DNA from 2 places in the Bacillus sp. JJ664 genome. Region 1 is predicted to be linked to the other one. Evidence: a T-box and tRNA genes for the amino acid it is inferred to sense, from the RefSeq annotation. Region 1 holds a T-box; the other holds one or more tRNA genes.

The links. The T-box of region 1 lies ahead of metG (methionine--tRNA ligase). A T-box ahead of a tRNA ligase gene usually reads a tRNA of that ligase, here a tRNA-Met.
Region 2: it has a tRNA-Met gene. The T-box ahead of metG (methionine--tRNA ligase) is inferred to sense a tRNA for this amino acid. The anticodon was not compared.

The regions. Positions count from the first base shown of each region.
Region 1 is NZ_JBALMS010000156.1:7,997-18,978, forward strand. It holds gene V7056_RS18765 (flotillin family protein) at 1-1,401, opposite strand, end outside; gene V7056_RS18770 (VOC family protein) at 1,649-2,071, opposite strand; gene V7056_RS18775 (proline iminopeptidase-family hydrolase) at 2,163-3,047, opposite strand; gene V7056_RS18780 (SAV0927 family protein) at 3,418-3,708, opposite strand; gene V7056_RS18785 (DinB family protein) at 3,988-4,455, opposite strand; gene V7056_RS18790 (alpha-keto acid decarboxylase family protein) at 4,789-6,507, opposite strand; gene metG (methionine--tRNA ligase) at 6,675-8,312, opposite strand; T-box leader at 8,377-8,649, opposite strand; gene V7056_RS18800 (D-arabinono-1,4-lactone oxidase) at 8,774-10,144, opposite strand; gene V7056_RS18805 (amino acid deaminase/aldolase) at 10,132-10,982, opposite strand, start outside.
Region 2 is NZ_JBALMS010000061.1:10,776-21,856, reverse strand. It holds gene V7056_RS11220 (RNA-binding S4 domain-containing protein) at 1-162, shown strand, start outside; gene yabP (sporulation protein YabP) at 250-558, shown strand; gene yabQ (spore cortex biosynthesis protein YabQ) at 555-1,166, shown strand; gene V7056_RS11205 (FtsB family cell division protein) at 1,167-1,544, shown strand; gene V7056_RS11200 (S1 domain-containing RNA-binding protein) at 1,629-2,099, shown strand; tRNA gene V7056_RS11195 (tRNA-Met) at 2,289-2,365, shown strand; tRNA gene V7056_RS11190 (tRNA-Glu) at 2,376-2,447, shown strand; gene spoIIE (stage II sporulation protein E) at 2,853-5,327, shown strand; gene V7056_RS11180 (VWA domain-containing protein) at 5,406-6,143, shown strand; gene prkT (serine/threonine protein kinase PrkT) at 6,106-7,116, shown strand; gene tilS (tRNA lysidine(34) synthetase TilS) at 7,189-8,577, shown strand; gene hpt (hypoxanthine phosphoribosyltransferase) at 8,587-9,126, shown strand; gene ftsH (ATP-dependent zinc metalloprotease FtsH) at 9,207-11,081, shown strand, end outside.

The DNA of each region.
Region 1 (10,982 bases):
ACCATTTGTCCTCGATGCATATGACTTAATCAATTCTGCTACATCAATACCTGTCATTTCTTTTAATGGTTCTTGCATTTCAACCATTGTTTTTGTAATACTCTTTCCAAAAGATGGAATCCCCTGACCATTACCTGAATCAATAATCTTAACTGATTCAATATTGTTAAGTGGTTGAGCAATTTTTTCTGCAAAAATAGGTAACATTTCAATTAACTTTTCTGTGATAATGACATCACCATGTTTTTCCATCGCCTCAGCTAATAACTTACGTGCTTCCGCTTCTGCTTTACCACGTTCACGAATAACATCTGCTTCAGCAGTACCTTCTGCTTTACGAATCTTGGCTTTTGCTTCCCCATCAATTTCAGCTTTACGTGCCTCAGCTTCAGCTTTTCGAGTAGTTTCATAGTATTCAGCATCTGCTTTTGTTTTACGTACTTTACTTTCCTCTTCTTCTAGCCTAACTGCACGTTCACGTTCTAGGAATTTAAGTGATAATTCTTCTTCTTTTACTTCTTTTGCTAGTTTGGCTTTTTCAAGCTCATAAGACTGTTCTGATTTTGCACGAGCACGCTCCGTTTCTTCCATGAAGGCTGCATCTTTTATATCTTTTTCCTTTTTTGATTCTGCGATAGCAATTTGACGTTTGTATTCTTCTTCTTTCGCCTCTTGATCAGTTTGTGCTTTATGTATACGAGTTTCACGCTCACTATTTGCCTCAGCGATTTCTGCCAGTTTACGAACTTCAGCAATTCGTGGTCTACCTAAGTTTTCTAAGTATCCATTCTCCTCATCTGCGTCACGTAAATCTGTTAGACCTAATGATGTAATTTTAAACCCCATTAAATCAAGCTGCTTTTGTGCAACTTCAGATACATCTTGATTAAATTTTTCACGGTTACTATTAATATCTTCGACCGTCATTTTAGAAAGAATCGCACGAAGATTACTTCCAAGAACCTCAATAATTTCTGCTTCAATTTCTTCTTGTTTCTTACCTAAAAATTGTTCTGCATAGTTTGCAATACCATTTAAAGTATCCGCTACCTTAACCATTGCGACTGCATCAGCAACAATTGGAACACCACCATTTGTATATACTCTAGGCGTTGATAGCTTTAATTGAAAAGAAGTAAGGTTTACAGGGGTTGATGTTTGGAAACGTCTTAAACGGTACCCACCACCTCTAATAATTTTCATCGATCGACCTTCTTGGTCTGTAAAGATATTTGTTTCTTTCTCTGGATCACCTAATTTCGGACCTGTAATAATTAATGCTTGATTTGACTTTGCTGTTCTGTAACGATACCTGATCCAAAAAAAATAGCCTACACCAACAATTGCCGCTACAATCAGCAATGGAATTAAAAACAAAAGTCCTCCTAAAAAGCTTAACATTGCCACTTCCTCCTCCTAAAATTTCCAAAATATTACATTTATTCTAATGTTCGACATAAATGATGCGATTCCTTGTTCAAAAAACGGATGTGTTAGAAGAAAAAATATGGATTTATAGATTCGATTTGATGTAAGTGACATTTACAAATATAAAAAAGCTGCTTAATAGGCAGCTTTTGAATTTCAATTATGTTATACGTTTGTTAAATAACATATGCTTTAGTAGAAAAAATAGAATATGTAAATCTTAATTAATCCTTTTTGCTAAAGGATGATTTTCTGTGAACTGTATTAAATCCCACAAATTTCCGTATAAATCCTTAAATACTGCTACAGTGCCGTAATCTTGGGATTTAGGCTCTCTAACAAATTCGATCCCTCTTGAAGTCATTTCGTTATAATCTCTCCAAAAATCATCTGTACCTAAAAAAAGAAACACTCTTCCACCTGATTGATTTCCGATAAATGATTCTTGTTCAGGTTTAGATGCTTTTGCGAGTAATATAGTCGTACCATTTGAACCCGGAGGTGATATTACTACCCATCTTTTATCTTGTTCAGGTTGGTATGTATCTTCTATTAAATGAAAGTTTAATTTGTTTGTATAAAAATCTATAGCGTCGTCATAATCTTTTACAACTAGGGCTATATGAACGATCGATTGAATCATTTTAATTGCTCCTAACTAGTTTATTGCTACTTCTGTTTCATAACAAATGCTTATTTATTCGAAATAAGGATTATATGAATGTAAATGATGTTTATTTTTGATTGTATAAGTCAATATCATTCAAAAAGCTTCCAATTACTCGTAAATACTCTTCTGGTTCTTCGATGTATGGCATATGTGCACTCTGCTCAAAAACGTGGAATTTTCCATTCGGTGTAAGAGAGCTGAAATATTTAGTTGATTCAGGAGTTGCTTCATCAAAACGCCCACATGTGTACATCGTTGGGACATGAATATCCTTTAAATTCGAAGTACAGTCAAAATGCTTTAAGTTACCGGTCACGTGAAACTCAGAAGGGCCCCACATAATATTGTAAATTTCCCTATTTCTTAAATGTGCACCATTTTTTATAAATTCCGGATTCGGTTCTTGTCTAAACACGAAATGCTTATTAAATACAGCTGTGGCATTCTTGTACTCTTCAGAATCTGTTGTTCCATTTTCTTCACAATTTTTTAAAGTTTGTTGAACATCAAGAGGCAGCAGCTTTCGATTTTTATCTTGATCCTCGGCCCATAGTGGAGCACTCAAACAAGGGCTTGAAAAGATGATACTCTTCACACCGTCTGGTTTTGATAAATAATATGCTGCAGCAAGTGTTGTCCCCCACGAGTGACCTAAAATATGAAATTCATCAAGAGAAAGTGCTTCACGAATTTTCCCTAATTCTTCAACAAACCGATCAATATTCCATAAAGAAGTATCTGTTGGACGGTCAGACTTTCCACATCCTAACTGATCATAAAAAATAACCGTACGATGTTCTGCTAGTTTTTGTAAGCCCTGCATTGAATAGTGTGAAGAACCAGGCCCGCCATGTAAAACAATTACAGGAGTAGAATTTGTATTTGTATCATGTATCTGATACCATACCTTCCCACCTGTTACATCAATAAAACCTTCACTTATACTCATCTATTTCTCTCCTTCTTTCCTTTTAAGTATGATTGTTTAAATTGTATTAAAACTGTTGAATTATGTAAAAGTAAGTCATAACTTTATTAAACTATCTCATGGGTTAGTTGAACAAGTTATTTTTATAGTGTTTACTCTATGGATTCTGCTAATTCTTTTAACTTATTATATGTATTACTATTGTGAAAGTCTAAACCTATTATATCTAAACGATCACACTCAAAATATAAATGTTCACACCAATCGGCGACATTTTCTTTGACTGGTTTTTCGCATTCTTTTATATATTCTCTAAAATCCATTTAAGTTAAATTTTACTTTAGTTAATTAAAAACAAAGAGCCTCTAAATACTACGGAGGCTCAATCAAATTAATATTGGTCGGTAAACATCTGTTGATCTAAGATGCCATGAAAAAATTGTTCAAGAACTGGGATGTCTTCTGTCATAATACCAAGTTTTTGTACCCAATGTTCGGGATGTTTTATATCTTCCCTACAAATTAAAATCATGCGTTCACTTTGAATTGAAATAACCATTGCTTTCCCTAGAAAATGACCTGAAAAGATTATCGCAAAGTCGTAGCGATGGCTATCAGTAGCGATGCAGTAATAATGTATATTTTGAGTTTCTTTCTCTTCCGATAAAATGTGAAAATTCATCCTTACCACTCCTTTTTTTTATTTTGCTAGTTTGAGCTACCTACAATTGAAAGGTTAAGTGATTTCAAGAAAAAAGAAATTCTAAACAATCTGCCTTTATAATTAAATTAAATATGATGGGTCGATTTCCCTTTATTTTTCTCTGTTTTTTTACATGTCCTCTAATTTATAGTTCATAATTTCACTTCACAATTCCATATTTCAACATCTCAGAAGCGAATTTTCAACCTTTAAAATATCCTTCGTTGGAGATACTTATATACTTTGTCGTAATCAACTTTATATCAGTTTTTTATATAGTTTAATAATGCTCAAATGCATTCCTTCGTGGTATAAATTGAACGTTAGAAACTGTTTTGGTGTCTCCAAAGTCATTCCTGCAGAAGTGGTATACGGTGGCATTATTTTTTCGTCAAGTCGGTCAGAAAGTGTTTCTTGAATCCGAACTTGTTGTGTTTTCAGTAGTTCTTCTAGCTCTGATAGAGTAGGTACTCGATATTTGTGAGAATTTAAAGGTGATGTACCGTATTCAAATTGTTCCTTGAAACCTTCTGGTAAATTTTGTTGAAGTCCTAAATATTGAAACGCAAATCTTTCTACTACAACATATATATGCCCAACATTCCAACGAATTGTATTTCGGAATCCCTCAGGAACTCTATCAGCCATTTCTTCTGAAACTCCTTCTAGTAGATTCAAAGTTTGATTTCTTACAAAAGCTAACTGATTGAATAAAAATTGCTCCATGTACCTCAACTCCTAATTTTTTTATCGTTTTCCATAACTAACATGATTAAGTGTCTTACTGAACCTTTACTTTAAATGAAGTTATTCATTTAAAAAGCATGAACAAATTTAAAGCAAACAAAATGATAAAATATATCCCCTATAAAAAAGACTTTAATTACCATAATATGTTAATTCTCTTCCGTGCATGATATTCCCTCTAAAGTGACTTTTGAAGTTTACAATGTCCAATATAAAGACACACTTAGATGAACAAACATAAAAAGTTGGAATCATTAAATTTAAATGATTCCAACTTTTTACCGATTCAATTAATTGATTACACAAGCATTATTATTTTTGATTACTTTGAATTTCTTGTTTCAGCTTATAATTTCGCATCCTTTTCATATTTTCAGGAGCGTCCATTGGATCTTCGACTATCATTTCAATAATACAAAGTCTTTCGCCACGTTCTTTATCTGCTTGGTTGATTGCTTGTTGAAGCTCCCCATTTGTCCGGACAATAGCAGTAAAAGCATTCCCCCCAAAGACTTCAGCCAGTTTTGTGTAAGACCACTGAGGAATTTTGTTGTATTCTTGATTTTTTGTTTTCACGTTTAAATATTTTTCGATAGTATAACCGTTATTGTTTAAGACGAAGATGATGGGATTCATCCCGTAATAAAGCATAGTGCTGATCTCTTGCGCAGTTAATTGAAGTGAGCCATCGCCTGTAAACAGTAGTACGCGCCGATCTGGTGCTGCGATACTGGCACCAAAAGTCGATGGGGTTGCATAGCCGATGGATCCCCAACCACCTTGTCCAATAAATGTAACATTACTCGGTAGTTTTACCTCCGCCATGCCATTGTAGAACGTACCGGTCTCGACGACAAGGATGTCATCTTTTTTCAACATATGTTGAAAAATCGGATAATAGCCAGCTGCCTTAAGAGGTTCATCGGTTTTTGTTTTGCTCTGATTATAAGGGAAGGTCACTTTACTTTGAAATTCTTGATTTTTGTATCCTATATTTTTTACTGCATTTAGCATATCTGCAGCCAGTACATTTGGATACATCGCCTCACCGACTTTTACAAAGTCCGGTTGAACCTCGACAGTCTTTAATGAATTCAGTTTTGCTTTAAAATTCGCGGTGTTGGTGTCCGCCAATACCAATCCTATCGCAATGATACAATCTGCATTTTCTACAATATCTTGCACTTCAGTAGATCCGAAAGAGCTTAAGTACATACCAATATAATTCGGATGGGTTTCATCAAACGCCCCTTTTCCGAACAGCATTGACGCAACAGGAACATTCATTGCATCTGCCAACTGTAGAACTGCATTTTGAAGACCAAAACGCATTGTTTTGACATCAACCAGTATGACTGGATTTTTAGAACGCTCTAATAACTGACGGACCTGATCCGTCGCAGCTTGAAGAGTTTGCTTGTTTGAGGTTCTTTGCTGTGGTACTGGCACTTCCCGGACCATAATCGGCTTGGCTACTAAATCATCTGCTACTATGAGGTATACTGGTTGTTTTTTTTCTTTAGCAATTCGAATGGCAGCAGGAATCTCAATCATTGCATTTTCTGGCGTTAGTACCGCACTATAGGCTGTTATCTGTTCATACATCTTACGAAAAAGATCAAAATTCCCATCCATTAATGTATGGTGCATGAGCTTGTGCTCTTTTTGGACTTTTTCTGGAGGGGAACCAACAATGTGAATGATTGGAACATTCTCACTGAAGGCTCCCGCAATTGGATTACAGGCGCTTAGCTCTCCAACCCCAAAGGTTGTTATGAGTGCAGAAATCCCTTTGATTCTTGCGTAGCCATCTGAAGCATAACCAGAATTAAGTTCGTTCCGTCCTTCAATAAATTTGATTCCATTATATCTCTCCAAAGTATCAAGCAATGTAAAATTATAGTCTCCTGCAACGCCGAAAATTTCTGTAATGCCCGTAAGCTTCAAGCAATCAAACAAATACTGACCAACTGTTTTTTTGGTCATACCATTATGAGAGTCAGAATTGACCGTACCGTTCATCTTATCCATTTCACACTAACTCCTTATCCAATTTATGGAATTGTACAGATTATTAGTATCCTTTTTAATCGTACCCTATCACGGAGTAGGCTATACGATGTTTAATGAATGATTGAACTACTTTCTAACGACAAAAAAGAAGAGTTCCTTTTTAAGGAACTCTTCGAAAGTAATGATCATTCGGATTGCTTAGTTAATCTCTCAAACTCTTCTAATATCCTAATTGTATCTATTCGTTCAAATAAGGGTTCAACATCAGATAAATATTGGGATGTAACTAGAAATGGGCTCCATTCAGTTACTGTTGTAGTGTTAATCATGTCATGAACTTTCCTACTTGAAAAAGGAAGGAACGGAGTTAGAATTTGTGCTAAATTGGCAATTAAATAGATACAATTTGCTAAAGATTTTTTACAAGACTCAGAATCTTCCTTTATCTGTTTCCAAGGCTGTTGTTCATCAAAGTATTTATTTGAGAATCTAATTAATTCGAAAATTTTTTCCAATGCTAGTTTGAAAGTAGTAGTTTCAATGCAATGACCTACTTCATAGTACAAAAGATTAACCTTGTCTTGAATAGTAGATGAAATGACTTTATCAGGAATCATATTGTTAAATGATTTTTGAACAAATTTCAATGTCCGATTTACAAAGTTTCCATAAGCACCTAATAATTCACCATTATGACTATAAATAAACTCTTTCCAAGAAAAATCCGCATCTCGACTCTCAGGAGCGTTGATTGTTAAGAAATAGCGTATTGAATCTGGACTGTATCTTTCTAAAAGATCTGGAACCCAAACAGCCCAATTTTTACTCGTGGATAGCTTCTTCTTCTCTAAAGTCAAATACTCGTTAGAAACAATATGTGTTGGTAATGACTCTATCCCAAGACTAGAAAGAATACCTGGCCATATTATTGAATGAAACGGTATATTATCTTTTCCGTGAACGTAATAAGATGTTACGGAAGAATTCCAAAATGTTGAATCGTCATTTTTTGTTTCTTTTCCCCATAATTTACTCGCTGTGTAATATCCAGAGACCGCCTCAATCCAAACATAGATTTTTTTATCTTCATATCCAGCCACTGGAACACTTACACCAATAGGTAGATCTCTTGAAACTGCTCGATTCTGCAAACCTTCCTTTAAATATCGCTTAGTAAGTGAAATGGCATTCTCCCTCCAAAGATTCCTAGTTTCTGCTTCTTGAGTATAGTTTTCCAATACCGTTTGGAGAGTGCTTAATGCGAAGTAAAAATGCTCTGTAAGCCGTGTTACCGGAGGATTGCTACAAATTTTACACTTTCTTTCAAGCAATTCAAGCGGTTCCAGTACTGCTGAACAGTAATCACACTGATCTCCACGTGCCTTTGCCCCACAATTAGGACATATGCCTTCTACATATCGATCAGGTAAAAATTGTTGATCATATTCACAATATGTTTGTTCAATTTCTTTTTTGTAAATAAATCCCTTTTCAAGTAGTTCTAGAAATAATTGTTGAACAATTTCATGATGATGTTCTGTATCAGTTCTTGTATAGATATCGTATGAGAATCCTAATTTTGAAAAGCACTCTAAAAATTCATGGTGATAACGATCTGCTATTTCTTTAGGAGAAAGACCTTCTTGTTTTGCTCTGATTGTAATAGGTGTACCATTACAATCACTACCTGATACATACAAAACCTTTTCTCCTTTTATACGGTAATATCTTGCTAGAATATCTCCAGGTAACAAACTAGAAATATGACCAAGATGTAATGAGCCATTAGCATAAGCCCAAGCACCTCCAATAAAAATACTCATATTAAAACCTCCTTAATATTTATTTGATTTTAAAAACAAAAAAACCTCACCCTTAACTGTAATAGTTAAGGACGAGGTTTGAATTTCCACGTGGTACCACCTTATTTTGTAAATGATTCACACCATTTACCTTTACAAGTACGGAGTTATAATTGCTACTCTTATACTGTGACGTTGATAACGAGTGTCAAAACTCGTCGTAGCCTACTAATACAAAAGTATGTTCAGTACGAAGCTCAGAGACCATTGTTCAAATGTTTGTTTTTGCTTCTTTTCAGCTACCGAAGCTCTCTGTACAAAACAACTACATTTTACTTTTTCTCTTCATTGCCTGTATTATATTAATTACCAATAGTATATTCAATATTTTTTCAAAAATCAATGTCTAAAAATTTTATATAATTAAAATATTTTACATATAAATTTGTCATTTTTACCGATATTTAAATTTCGGCCCCATTTTAACCATTTTTGGAATATCTCTGTCCATAATGCCCTTCGTTCCTATCCGTTTGTAACTCCCCTACAAACAACTTTTTTAAATGGTCGTTTAAGAACATCCCATTTGGATCAAGTTGATGACGTAACTTTTTAAAGTCTTCTATTTTCGGATATAGTGCACATACATGATCTGCCTGAAGTGTATGTAGTTTTCCCCAATGTGGTCGTCCATTGTACCGGTGAAAAATTTCTTCTACATCTGCAAAATATTGTTCATGCTCCATCCCTTTATACATATGGACAGCAATATAAGCTGAGTCGCGTCCGTTTGCTGGACTAAGCCAAATGTCGTCACCCTTCACATAACGACATTCAATAGGGAAATGAACTTGATAGTTGTTATTCTCGACAAGCTGATGGATTTCACGTACAACAGTTTCCATTAATTCAGCTGGAACACTATATTCCATTTCATTAAAACGAACGAGACGAGTTGTTGTAAATAATTGATGAGTATAACCAACATCTTTACCCGTATCAACAAATTTGGCTGATAATCGACTGATTGATTTACTCAAACTTGGAATCATACGACATACCCGCGAAAGAGCGCCAAATAATACATTTTCCATAACCAATTGATTAAAATCACGCCAAAATCGATTACTAGGTAGTTGTTTCTTTGCTTCATTCATTAATTTAGCTTGAATTGTATTTGTATGTGGAAACCAGTAAAATTCAAAGTTGCGGTAATGATCTCTAAACTCCGCTAACTGGTTAAAGCATTCATCTAATGATAAACGTTTACTTTCGTATGTAAGGACTGTAGCTGGAATGACGCGCAATGTTACTTTCACGATAATTCCAAGCATCCCAAGTGATACTTGCAACGCTTTAAATAAATCTGGGTGACTCTCTTCATTACATATTAATACATCACCAAAAGCAGTCACAATTTGTATTTCCACTGCTTGAGTGGAAATACTTCCAAGCTTACTTCCTGTTCCATGTGTTCCTGTACTAATTGCACCAGCAATCGATTGTTTATCAATATCACCAAGATTTTCTTGTGCCCATCCTTGTTCGTGAAGAGCCGCGCTTAGATCGCTTAATTTCGTTCCTGCCCAAACACCGACTGTTTTCGTCGCTTGATCAACTTTTTCAACTCCTGCTAGAAGGTCCAGTGAAACAAGTACATCGTTTGTATGTACAACAGGTGTAAATGAATGTCCCGATCCGACAACACGAATCTTACGACCTTCTTCATTACAACGTTTTACTATTGAAACAACATCTTCAACACTTGTTGGATAAGCAATATGTGACGGTTTACTTTTAACAATACCAGACCAGTTTTGCCAATTTTTTTGATTTTCTTTTAAAGAAAACATAGTCCATCCCCTCGATAAGTAGTTACTTTATTAATAATTTCACCGTTTGAAACACAATAAAGATGATTAAAGCGTTCGCAAAGTTCGCCAGCTTTTGCATGCCGTAAAAATATAGGATCACCGAGCATTAAAGGAATTGTCCCTCGGTAATCAATTGGTGTCTGCACTTCTCCGGCTCCTTCAAGTGACAATAATTGGGCGTTTTCAGGCAAATATGGCTTTGGTAACTTATCTGTTCCAACTGCTCCTGATCCAATGTAACCACCTCCAGCACAAGTAAATAGATGATTATCCGGTTTGCGAACAATTTCAATCGCAAAGCCAGCAGCTGGTTTATATTGAAAATCACGATAGTTGTCAAATAAACCTGGAGAGAAAAAACCTGACCCGACAGTTACTTCTGTTACAACGTGCTCATTCGTTGTTGAATGTAAACTTCCTGTCCCTCCTCCATTGACAAATTGGAGGGTAATCCCGTAGTTTTCAATCATTTGAATCGTCGCCGCTCGTTTTTCGGCAATTTGCTTGATAGATTGCTTTTTTAGTAATGTAATAATCTTATTTTTTGCAGTTTTCTTCGGAGATTGGTCTCCAACTCCAGCAATTTGAGCTTCGTATCCCATTACACCTACTAAACTAACTGACGGGGAAGATATGATTTCCTCAACTACTACTTTCGCATCATCTACACTCCGAACTGGAGAACGCCATACACCGAAATGAAGCCCCGGTACATCAAATGACATATCAATGTCAAGACATATAGGGAGTGTAACGTTATACATTTGAGCAATTTTGTTAAGATGCTTTACATGTTCAACAGAGTCAATCATTAGCG
Region 2 (11,081 bases), on a different contig from region 1:
GCTTCTACAGAAGTAAAAGTTGGCGATGAGTTGAAGATTCGCTTTGGACAAAAAATTGTTACGGCAAAAATTAATTTATTAAAAGAAACAGTCCGCAAAGAAGAAGCTGATGCGATGTATTCAATTATCAGTGAAGAAAAACTAACTGATAGCTTGTTCTAAAATAGTTGTCCCTTCATATACTTGTACAAATAAAGCTGTATTGAATTTACATTCATACAAGTATGTTTACGTATATGGAGGGACGTTATGAATAATAATCCGTATGAGTTGAATGCGAAAAATACAAACCAGTTAATTGAACAGGATTTATCGTTAAAGAGTAGAAGATATTTAGAAATTACTGGTGTAAAACAAGTAGAAAGCTTCGATAGCGAAGAGTTTTTACTAGAAACAACCTTAGGTTTTCTGCATATTAAAGGCCATAACCTACAAATGAAAAACCTCGATGTAGAAAAAGGGCACGTGGCAATAAAAGGAAAAATAAACGAATTATGTTATATCGATGAATATAACTCGGGGAAAGCTAAAGGAATCTTTAGCAAGCTATTTAAATGAGCTTAAACGTTCAGTTTTACTCTATGGTGGCGATGGTCGGTATGGGTGCTTACCTTGGTATGGCGCTAGATACATACCATCGTTTTTTATATCGAGGTAGAAGTAATAAATATCTTGTTTTTGGTACGGATATTTTGTTTTGGATCTTTCAGTCATTACTAGTTTTTTATGCGTTGTATCTGGTGAACGAGGGAGCATTGCGTTTTTATCTACTTTTAGCATTATTATGTGGATTTGCTGCTTATCAAAGTTTACTAAAATCGATTTATAAAAAAATTCTAGAGTTTACGATCCAACTTGTGATTAGATTGTACCGTATAATCGTGAAGATTATTAATGCATTGATTGTCATACCAATTAAGTGGCTGATTCAGCTTGTGATTGTCATTCTTTTATTTATTTATGGTATCCTTATTCGACTAATCCATTTACTTTACAACGTTGTCCTATCAATTTTAATGTTTTTCGTCAGAGTATGTTGGTTTTTTGTGCCAAAACAAGTCAAAAACTATTTAGGGCGATTTAAAGGGATTTTAGAAAAATCAAAGAATATCTTCCTTACTACTATTAAAAAAGCAAAGAACCTTTTAGATAGGAGGAAGAAATAAGTGGAGCATGCTAGGAAGTTGGATGTAACTAGACAAGATTATGTTAAACAGAAAATTGTTTTAGTTGAGGAGCAATTCGATATTCCTAATAAAAGGAGTATAAAGAAGTTTTTCATGCGTGTTTCATGTTTCTTTATGTTTGCTATACCTATATGTTTATTATTACAATCGCATTTTGAATCACAACAGCTGCTTTATTCTTCAAAAATGAATCAGTTACAACAAGCTTCGGTAGAGTTAAAAGATACAAAAAGTGAGATCGAGGACTCTAATCATTTAATCAACCAATTGAGTGATGATGAGTTTATTATTGAAATGGCTCGAAAAAATTTATTTTTTTCAAAAGAGGGAGAAATCATCTTTCCCAATATTAAGTAATTATCGTTTCATTGACACTTGATTTTATTATTTTATATAATATAGTAAATCCAGTTAAACAACTTAAGGAGGAGCATTTTTTTTATGTCAATTGAGGTAGGCAGCAAAGTAAGTGGGAAAGTTACAGGAATAACAAATTTTGGTGCTTTCGTAGAGTTACCAGAAGGAGTAACTGGACTTGTTCACATTAGTGAAGTAGCTGACAACTATGTTAAAGATATTAATGAACATTTAAAAGTTGGCGATGAAGTCGAAGTAAAAGTTATCAATGTTGAAAAGGACGGCAAAATTGGACTTTCAATTAAAAAAGCAAAAGAACGTCCACCAGTAAAAGAGGGAGAGCGTGAGCAAAGACCTCGCACAAGTAGACCTGCATATGGTGGCGGTGGCGGTGGAAACCGTGGTAAAAACCAAAATCGTTCAGATCAACGTCCAGTTAAAGAAACATTTGATCAAAAAATGAGTAAATTTTTAAAAGACAGTGAAGATCGCCTAGCTTCTTTAAAACGCAACACAGAATCTAAGCGCGGTGGTCGTGGAGCTCGTCGAGGTTAATTTGCTACCTTGTCAGGACATAAATGATTATATAGAACACGCACTCAGTCATTGAGTGCGTTTTTTGTATGTAAGGAGTCGGTTGACATAAGGGATGAATTGAAAGTTAAAAAACATGTAATCTATGAAAAAATATATTGACGGGTATATTTACCCATGCTATTATAAATCTTGTCGTTTAAATAATATGGCGGTGTAGCTCAGCTGGCTAGAGCGTACGGTTCATACCCGTGAGGTCGTGGGTTCGACTCCCTCCGCCGCTACCATATATTTTACGGCCCGTTGGTCAAGCGGTTAAGACACCGCCCTTTCACGGCGGTAACACGGGTTCGAATCCCGTACGGGTCATATCTTCTAGAAAAAAACGTCTAGTCTCTAATAGGGGCTAGACGTTTTTTTATTATTTATTAAGTGTAACTCGCTGTGTTGGAAAATCACTCTAGTAATGGATTAAGTGATTTGAGCTGCCAGTGAAATTTATTTAGTCATTCACATCACCAGATATTCACATCCATATATCCTTATATTTTAATTCCTATTCTATTTTTTTATAGACATATTATTTATGAAATGCGCTTCTTTTACTTGATTAGAGTAATTCTGATGCTAAGTTTTCTCATAATTTGTAAAACAGTTGTAGGTTAAAGCTTTTTCCGTCGAAGGAAACTTTTATTATCCTTTGTCATTTTGACATATTCTTGCAATGGGACAAGTTAAAATATGGACATAAACTAAATCGGATGGGGTGGGAATATGTCTAAATTACAAAGAGGATCTTCTAATACTTCGCCAAGCTTGATCCCTATGAACGGATTTCAATCTATTTTTCGGCAGTCCTCTAAGTCGATAAAGCCTAAGTTAGAAAAAGCACTTTTTGATTGGGGACTATTAATCTTTATAACTGGTTTTCTATTAGGACGTGCGTTAATCTTATCAAATATTCTCCCTTTTGTTTTACCGTTTTTTGCCTCTGTATATATGATGAAACGCGAGCGCACAGGTGTAGCCTTTATCGCATTAATGGCAGGAGCAGCAACTGTCTCGCTTGAAACAGCTAGCTATGCGTTTTCTACAGTCATCTTATTCTTTATCCTCAATATTTTCTTTTCAAGAATTAAACGTCATTATGTGGGACTTGTCCCATTTCAAGTATTTTTATCAGTATTTCTAAGTCACTTACTAATTTCATATGCTTTTCAGCAAGAAGTATTGATGTATGATGTCTTAATGGCATCAGTTGAAGCTGGACTAAGCTTTATCTTAACGATGATATTTTTCCAAAGTGTACCTTTACTTGCCATACCAAAAAGAAAACAACTTTTAGGTGTTGAGGAAATTGTATGTCTGGTAATTTTATTGGCTTCAGTTGTGACGGGGACAACTGACTGGTATATTCAAGACCTTTCGATTCAACATATCGTTACAAGATATATCGTTTTGGTTTTTGCGTTTGTTGCAGGTGGAACAGTTGGATGTACTGTTGGTGTTGTAACTGGATTAATTTTAAGCCTTGCAAGTGTTTCAAGTTTATATCAAATGAGCTTGTTAGCATTTTCTGGATTATTAGGAGGATTGTTAAAAGAAGGCAAACGTCTAGGCGCAGCAGCGGGACTACTAATTGGTACTTGCTTAATTAGTTTCTATGCTGAAAAGCAATCAGATATCATCTTTTCAATCATAGAATCAGTTATAGCGATTTTGTTGTTTATTTTAACGCCTACAATTTTGTTAAAACAATTAGCGAAGTTAGTGCCAGGTACAGAAGAACATTCTACAGATCAACAACAATATCTTCGAAAGATACGTGATTTAACTGCTAATCGTATCAACCAGTTTTCGAATGTATTCGAGGCATTATCAGCAAGTTTTTCTCAACCAAGTCAATTTTCCAAAATTGAAGATGAATTAACGGATGAAGAGTTGTTTGTATGCAGCATTTCAAATAAATGTTGTAATAGTTGTTTAAAGAAAGACCATTGTTGGTCAAATAATGGTGATCGAACATATCAATACATGGCAAATATGATGGATCTTGTTGAAAATGACAAGCTCATTAAAAATGGTCAATTTATGAGGGAGTGGGAAAAGTATTGTCAGCGTTCATCAAAGATGGCAGACTTGATGAAGCAAGAAGTGTTTTATTTCCGAGCTAATCAACGACTAAAAAAGCAAGTCCAAGAAAGTAGAAGATTAGTAGCAGAACAATTAAAAGGCGTTTCAAAAGTAATGGTTGATTTTGCACAAGAAATTCAACGTGAAAAAGAGAACCATCAGTTGCAAGAGGATCAAATTCTTCAAGCATTACTAAACTTTGGAATCGACGTAAGCCAAGTTGAAATTTACAATTTAGAGCAAGGGAATATAGATATTGATATTCTTATACCTTTTGAGAATGAGTATGGTGAATGTCAAAAATTAATTGCGCCAATTTTATCAGATATTTTAAAAGAGACGATTGTCGTGTTAAAAGAAGAATCGGCTGCGATTCCGAATAGTGGACATTACTTAGTTACATTTGGATCTGACAAAGCCTATGTCATTGAAACGGGAGTAGCTACTGCTGCAAAAGGTGGAGGATTCATTTCCGGAGATGCTTTTAAAATCATGGATGTAGGAGCAGGAAAACATGCGATTGCAATCAGTGATGGAATGGGTAATGGCGAACGTGCTCATATTGAAAGCAATGAAACGTTAAAGCTATTACAAAAAATATTAAACTCTGGCATTGAAGAAACTGTTGCGATTAAATCAATTAACTCAATATTATCCTTACGTACAACCGAGGAGGTATTTGCTACATTAGATTTAGCGATGGTCGATTTACATGATGCATCAGCAAAATTCTTAAAAATTGGCTCATCACCGAGCTTCGTTAAGCGAGGTACACAAGTTATCAAAATAGAAGGAAGTAATCTTCCAATTGGAATTATCGATGACTTTGATGTAGAAGTTGTTAGCGAGCAATTAAAAGCTGGTGATTTATTAATCATGATGAGCGATGGGATTTTTGAAGGACCTAGACATGTAGAAAACTATGAAATGTGGATGAAACGCAAAGTAAGCGAATTAGAAACGGATGATCCTCAGGCAGTAGCTGAGTTATTACTAGAGGAGGTTATTCGATCAAATACTGGCGATATTAATGATGATATGACTGTAGTAGTTGCAGTTGTTAAACGAAATATGCCAAAGTGGTCGTCTATTGCATCATATAGTGCAATGGCATAGTAAATAAAATTAAATAAGGTTTATCCCCTCCCATATTTGGACAAAATGGTAACAACTTTTATGCGGAGGGGATTAAGTATGTATAAGGGAAAGTTAAAACAAATCTTATTAATTACGGATGGCTATTCAAATCACGGAGAAGATCCATTAGCGGTAGCTAGCTTAGCAAAAGAATATGGCATTACAGTAAACGTTATCGGTATTTTAGATGAACAATCTAAAAGTGGGGATGGTTTAAAAGAAATAGAAGATATTGCCATTGCTGGTGGAGGGATAAGTCAAATTGTTTATACTAAGCAACTCTCTCAAACAGTTCAAATGGTTACAAGAAAAGCAATGACGCAGACTATTCAAGGTTTTGTTAATAAGGAATTAAAACAAATATTAGGTTCAAGTAATTCAATTGAATCGCTTCCTCCATCAAAGCGTGAAGAAGTATATGAGGTAGTTGAAGATATTGGAGAAACTGTTAGTTTAGAAGTTATTATTTTAGTAGATACAAGTGCTAGTATGAAAGATAAATTAGAAACTGTAAAAGAATCATTATTTGATCTACAAATTAGCTTAAATTCACGAACTGGTGAGAATGCATTTTCATTATTTATATTTCCAGGGAAACATAATGATGTTGATAAAATACTCGACTGGACGCCTAAGTTGGAAAAGTTAAATACTATTTTTCCGAAGTTAACAATGGGTGGTCTAACACCGACTGGTCCAGCTTTACGAGAAGCTCTAAATTATTTTAATGACCAAAGCTATAGTAGGGGTAAATACGATGGTGATGATGAACAATCAATCGAATGGGCAGATTAATTTAGCGGCAGGAACTCTAATTACTGGTAAATGGAATAAAAATCAATATAAAATTAAGAGTCTATTAGGAAACGGAGCAAATGGTACCGTATATCTGGCTTTATCTAAAAACGGTGAAATTGCACTAAAGTTGAGTAAGGATTCTACAAATATAACGAATGAAGTTAATGTACTTAAAAAAATTACAAGGGTCCAGGGTTCATTCCTCGGGCCTTCTTTTATAGATGTGGATGACTATATAGATCCATATACGAAAGAAAGCTATTATTTTTATGTGATGGAATATGTTAACGGGGTTAGCTTACCTCAATTCATTGAACGAAATGGAATGGAATGGAGTAGCATATTTATTATCCAACTACTATCTTTATTATCGAAACTTCATGATAAGGGATATATTTTTGGAGATTTAAAAACCGACAATTTGCTAGTCACTAAAGAGCCATATAAAATTCAGTGGATTGATTTTGGTGGCGTAACCCAAATGGGACGTGCAGTAAAAGAATTTACGGAGTTTTTCGATCGAGGGTATTGGGGATTAGGCTCTAGGAAAGCAGAGGTCTCCTATGATTTATTTTCTGTATCGATGATTTTTATTCATTTACATTCTAAAAAGCAATTTTTGAAAAATGGACAAGGTATTAAACAAATTGAGCAATTCATTTATCAAACACCATCACTAAAACCTTATAAAGAATTTTTATTAAAGGGATTAGAAGGTAAATATACGAGTGCTGACCAAATGAAGCAGGATTTATTAATGCATGAACAGAAAATCACGAAAAGAAATCATCAAATGAATAAAGTATCTAAAACACCAAATACTCCCAATGTAACTAGATCCGGTCAATCAGCTACTAGGACTCATGTTAAAGTGATGCAAAAGAAAAAAAGAAGCCATTGGTTTGAAACCTCAACAATTGTTTTACTATTAGGTTTAGCTTATGCCTTGTATTTTTATTATCAGCTTTAATCATAGTACTCCAAGTGTAGTAATGATAACATATATATATATAATTTTGCTTTTCATTAGGAGTAGGGATAAATGGTTATAAATCAATTGAAGGATTTTATCAAACAAAATAAAATCCCATCAAAAAGTAGTATTGTCATTGGGGTATCTGGCGGACCAGATTCAATGGCATTGGCTCATGCACTTTTGTCAGTAAGAGAAGAGTATGATTTTTCATTAGTCGTTGCACATGTTGATCATATGTTTAGGGGACAGGAGTCATTAGACGATTTAGAATATGTAAGAAAATGGTGTCTCCTAAACAATGTTGTATTTGAAGGCGAAAGGCTAAATGTTAATCAATTTATAGAAGAAACTGGTTTAAGTTCTCAGCAAGCTGCAAGAGAATGTCGATATCAATTTTTTGATAAAATCATGACGAAATATCATGCAAATTATTTAGCGCTCGGTCATCATGGTGAAGATCAGATTGAAACGATATTGATGAGACTTGTTAGGGGGAGCTCAACAGTAGGTTATGCTGGAATAAGAGAAAGGCGTCCATTTAGTACAGGAGAGATTATACGTCCTTTTCTAGAGCTTAGAAAACACGATTTAATTTCTTATTGTCAAGAACATCAAATAACTCCTCGCCAAGACCCAAGCAACGCTAAAAATGTTTATACGAGAAACCGCTTTAGACATCAAGTACTTCCATTTATTTTTGAGGAGAACCCAATAGCCCATAAACGATTTCAAACGTTTAGCAGACAACTTCTTGAAGATGAGCACTATTTAATGGAATTATCTGTAGAAGCTTTGAATACAGTTATAAAAAATAAACAAAAACAAGCAGTTACTATTGATGTAGAACTGTTATTAAAAATGCCTATATCTTTACAAAGAAGATGTATTCAACTAATATTAGAATATGTTTACCTACATATCCCTAATGGCTTGACTCAAGGTCATATAAATTCAATTCTGACTTTGTTGACGAACGGAAAAACTGCCTGGGAACAGCATTTACCTGAAGGTTTAATCGTCACACGCTCTTATGATGAATGTTCATTTGCGTTCACGGATGTGAATGTGAAATATTATACTATTTCAATTGAAGAGCCAGGTATCTATGAAACGCCAAACGGTTTTACGTTTAAAATTGAATATATAAGCGAATATCATGACACAAAAAATGATATGTTTATTTGCTCAGTTAAGGATGTATCTTTTCCGCTCATCGTTCGAAATAGAAAGAATGGTGACCGAATGTCATTAAAGGGTATGAATGGGTCAAAAAAGATAAAAGATATATTTATTGATGAAAAAATGAAACTATCATTACGCAATGAATGGCCGATTGTTACCGATAGTCAAGATCAGATACTTTGGATTCCATTCGTAAAAAGATCTGCTTTTGAAAGAAATTTTTCGGTTGATGAACCACTTATTGCAATACAGGTCGTTTCAAAGAGTTTCTAGGAGGAAAAAATGAAACAAGACATTCAACAAGTATTAGTTAGTGAAGAGGCAATTCAAGAAAAAGTGAAAGAATTAGGTAAAGTCCTAACAGAAGAATACAAAGAACGCTTTCCACTTGTAGTGGGTGTTCTAAAAGGTGCTCTTCCTTTCATGTCTGATTTAATTAAACATATCGATACATATATTGAAATCGATTTTATGGACGTTTCAAGTTATGGACATAGCACAGTTTCTTCTGGTGAGGTAAAAATCGTCAAAGATTTAAACACTTCTGTCGAAGGAAGAGACGTCATTATTCTAGAAGATATTATTGATAGTGGTCTTACATTAAACTATTTAGTTGAATTATTTAAACACCGTAAAGCTAATACAGTAAAGATTGTAACTTTATTAGATAAGCCAAGCGGTCGTAAAGCAAACATTGAAGCAGATCTTGTAGGTTTTGAAGTGCCTGATGCTTTTGTAGTTGGATATGGTTTAGATTATATCGAGCGTTATCGAAATCTGCCGTATGTTGGTGTTTTAAAGCCTGAAGTTTATACGAAATAAGTCAAGTTTTATTCGTTTGTTTACATAGTATAACTATGCTACTATATAAGGTAATCAAATCGAAAGAGAGGAGGTTTGGAATGAATCGAATTTTCCGTAATACAGTCTTTTACATATTAATCTTCTTAGTTGTGATCGGCGTTGTTACATATTTCAATGGGTCCGAATCTCAAGTAAAGAAAGTAAGTTACGATAAATTTTATAATTCGTTACAACAAGGTGAAGTTGAGTCATTATCATCTCAACCAAAAAATGGAGTATACATAGTAAGAGGTCAGTTTGAAGGTGCGAAAAAAGGAGAACTATTCCAAACACAAGTACCAATCAGTGACGAAACAACTAAGATAATTAACGAGGCAATCAAAGATAATAAATTAAGAGGAAAAGTAGAGTTAAACCAAGCTGAAACAACAAGTGCTTGGGTTCAAATACTTACTTCGCTAATTCCATTTGTGATTATTTTCATTTTGTTCTTCTTCTTGATGAATCAAGCTCAAGGTGGCGGAAGCCGTGTAATGAACTTTGGGAAGAGCAAAGCACGTCTTTATAATGATGAAAAGAAAAAAGTGCGTTTTAAAGATGTTGCAGGTGCAGATGAAGAGAAACAAGAGCTTGTCGAAGTTGTTGAATTCTTAAAAGATCCACGTAAATTCTCTGAACTTGGTGCAAGAATTCCAAAAGGGGTACTATTAGTAGGACCTCCGGGTACTGGTAAAACATTATTAGCGAGAGCTGTAGCTGGAGAAGCTGGCGTGCCATTCTTCTCAATCAGTGGTTCTGATTTCGTTGAAATGTTTGTTGGGGTAGGTGCTTCTCGAGTTCGTGATTTATTTGAAAATGCGAAGAAAAATGCGCCATGTATCATTTTCATTGATGAGATTGATGCAGTAGGTCGTCAACGTGGTGCTGGTTTAGGTGGAGGTCACGATGAGCGTGAACAAACACTTAACCAATTACTTGTAGAAATGGATGGTTTCGGTGCAAACGAAGGAATCATTATCATTGCTGCAACAAACCGTGCCGATGTATTAGACCCAGCATTATTACGTCCGGGTCGTTTTGACAGACAAATTACAGTTGATCGTCCAGATGTAGTGGGTCGTGAAGCAGTATTGAAGGTTCATTCAAGAAATAAACCATTAGATTCTGAGGTAGATTTAAAAGCAATCGCGCAAAGAACTCCTGGGTTTTCTGGTGCTGACTTAGAAAACTTATTAAACGAAGCGGCTTTAGTGGCTGCTCGTCGTGATAAAAAGAAAATTGATATGCTTGATATTGACGAAGCTACTGACCGAGTAATCGCTGGTCCTGCTAAGAAAAATAAAGTTATATCTGCAAAAGAACGTAAAATTGTTGCCTTCCACGAAGCTGGTCATACAGTAATCGGCCAAGTGCTTGATGAAGCTGAAATGGTACACAAAGTAACAATCGTACCTCGTGGTCAAGCTGGTGGTTACGCAGTTATGTTACCAAAAGAAGATCGTTACTTTATGACGAAGCCAGAATTACTAGATAAAATTACAGGTCTACTTGGTGGACGTGTAGCTGAAGAAGTAGTATTTGGTGAAGTAAGTACAGGAGCTCATAATGACTTCCAACGTGCAACTGGTATCGCTCGTCGTATGGTTACTGAATTTGGTATGAGTGATAAATTAGGTCCACTTCAGTTCGGTCAATCTCAAGGTGGTAATGTATTCCTTGGAAGAGACTTTAATAATGAGCAAAATTACAGTGATAAGATTGCTTATGAAATTGATGTGGAAATTCAAACAATTATTAAAGATTGTTACAAAAACGCGACTGAAATTATCAAGAAACACCGCGATAAATTAGATTTACTTGCTAACACTTTATTAGAAGTAGAAACGTTAGATGCTAAAGGAATTAAGAGTCTTTGGGAACAAGGTACACTTCCTACATCTACAGCTGCTGCTGACGAGGTTAAAGTTAACATT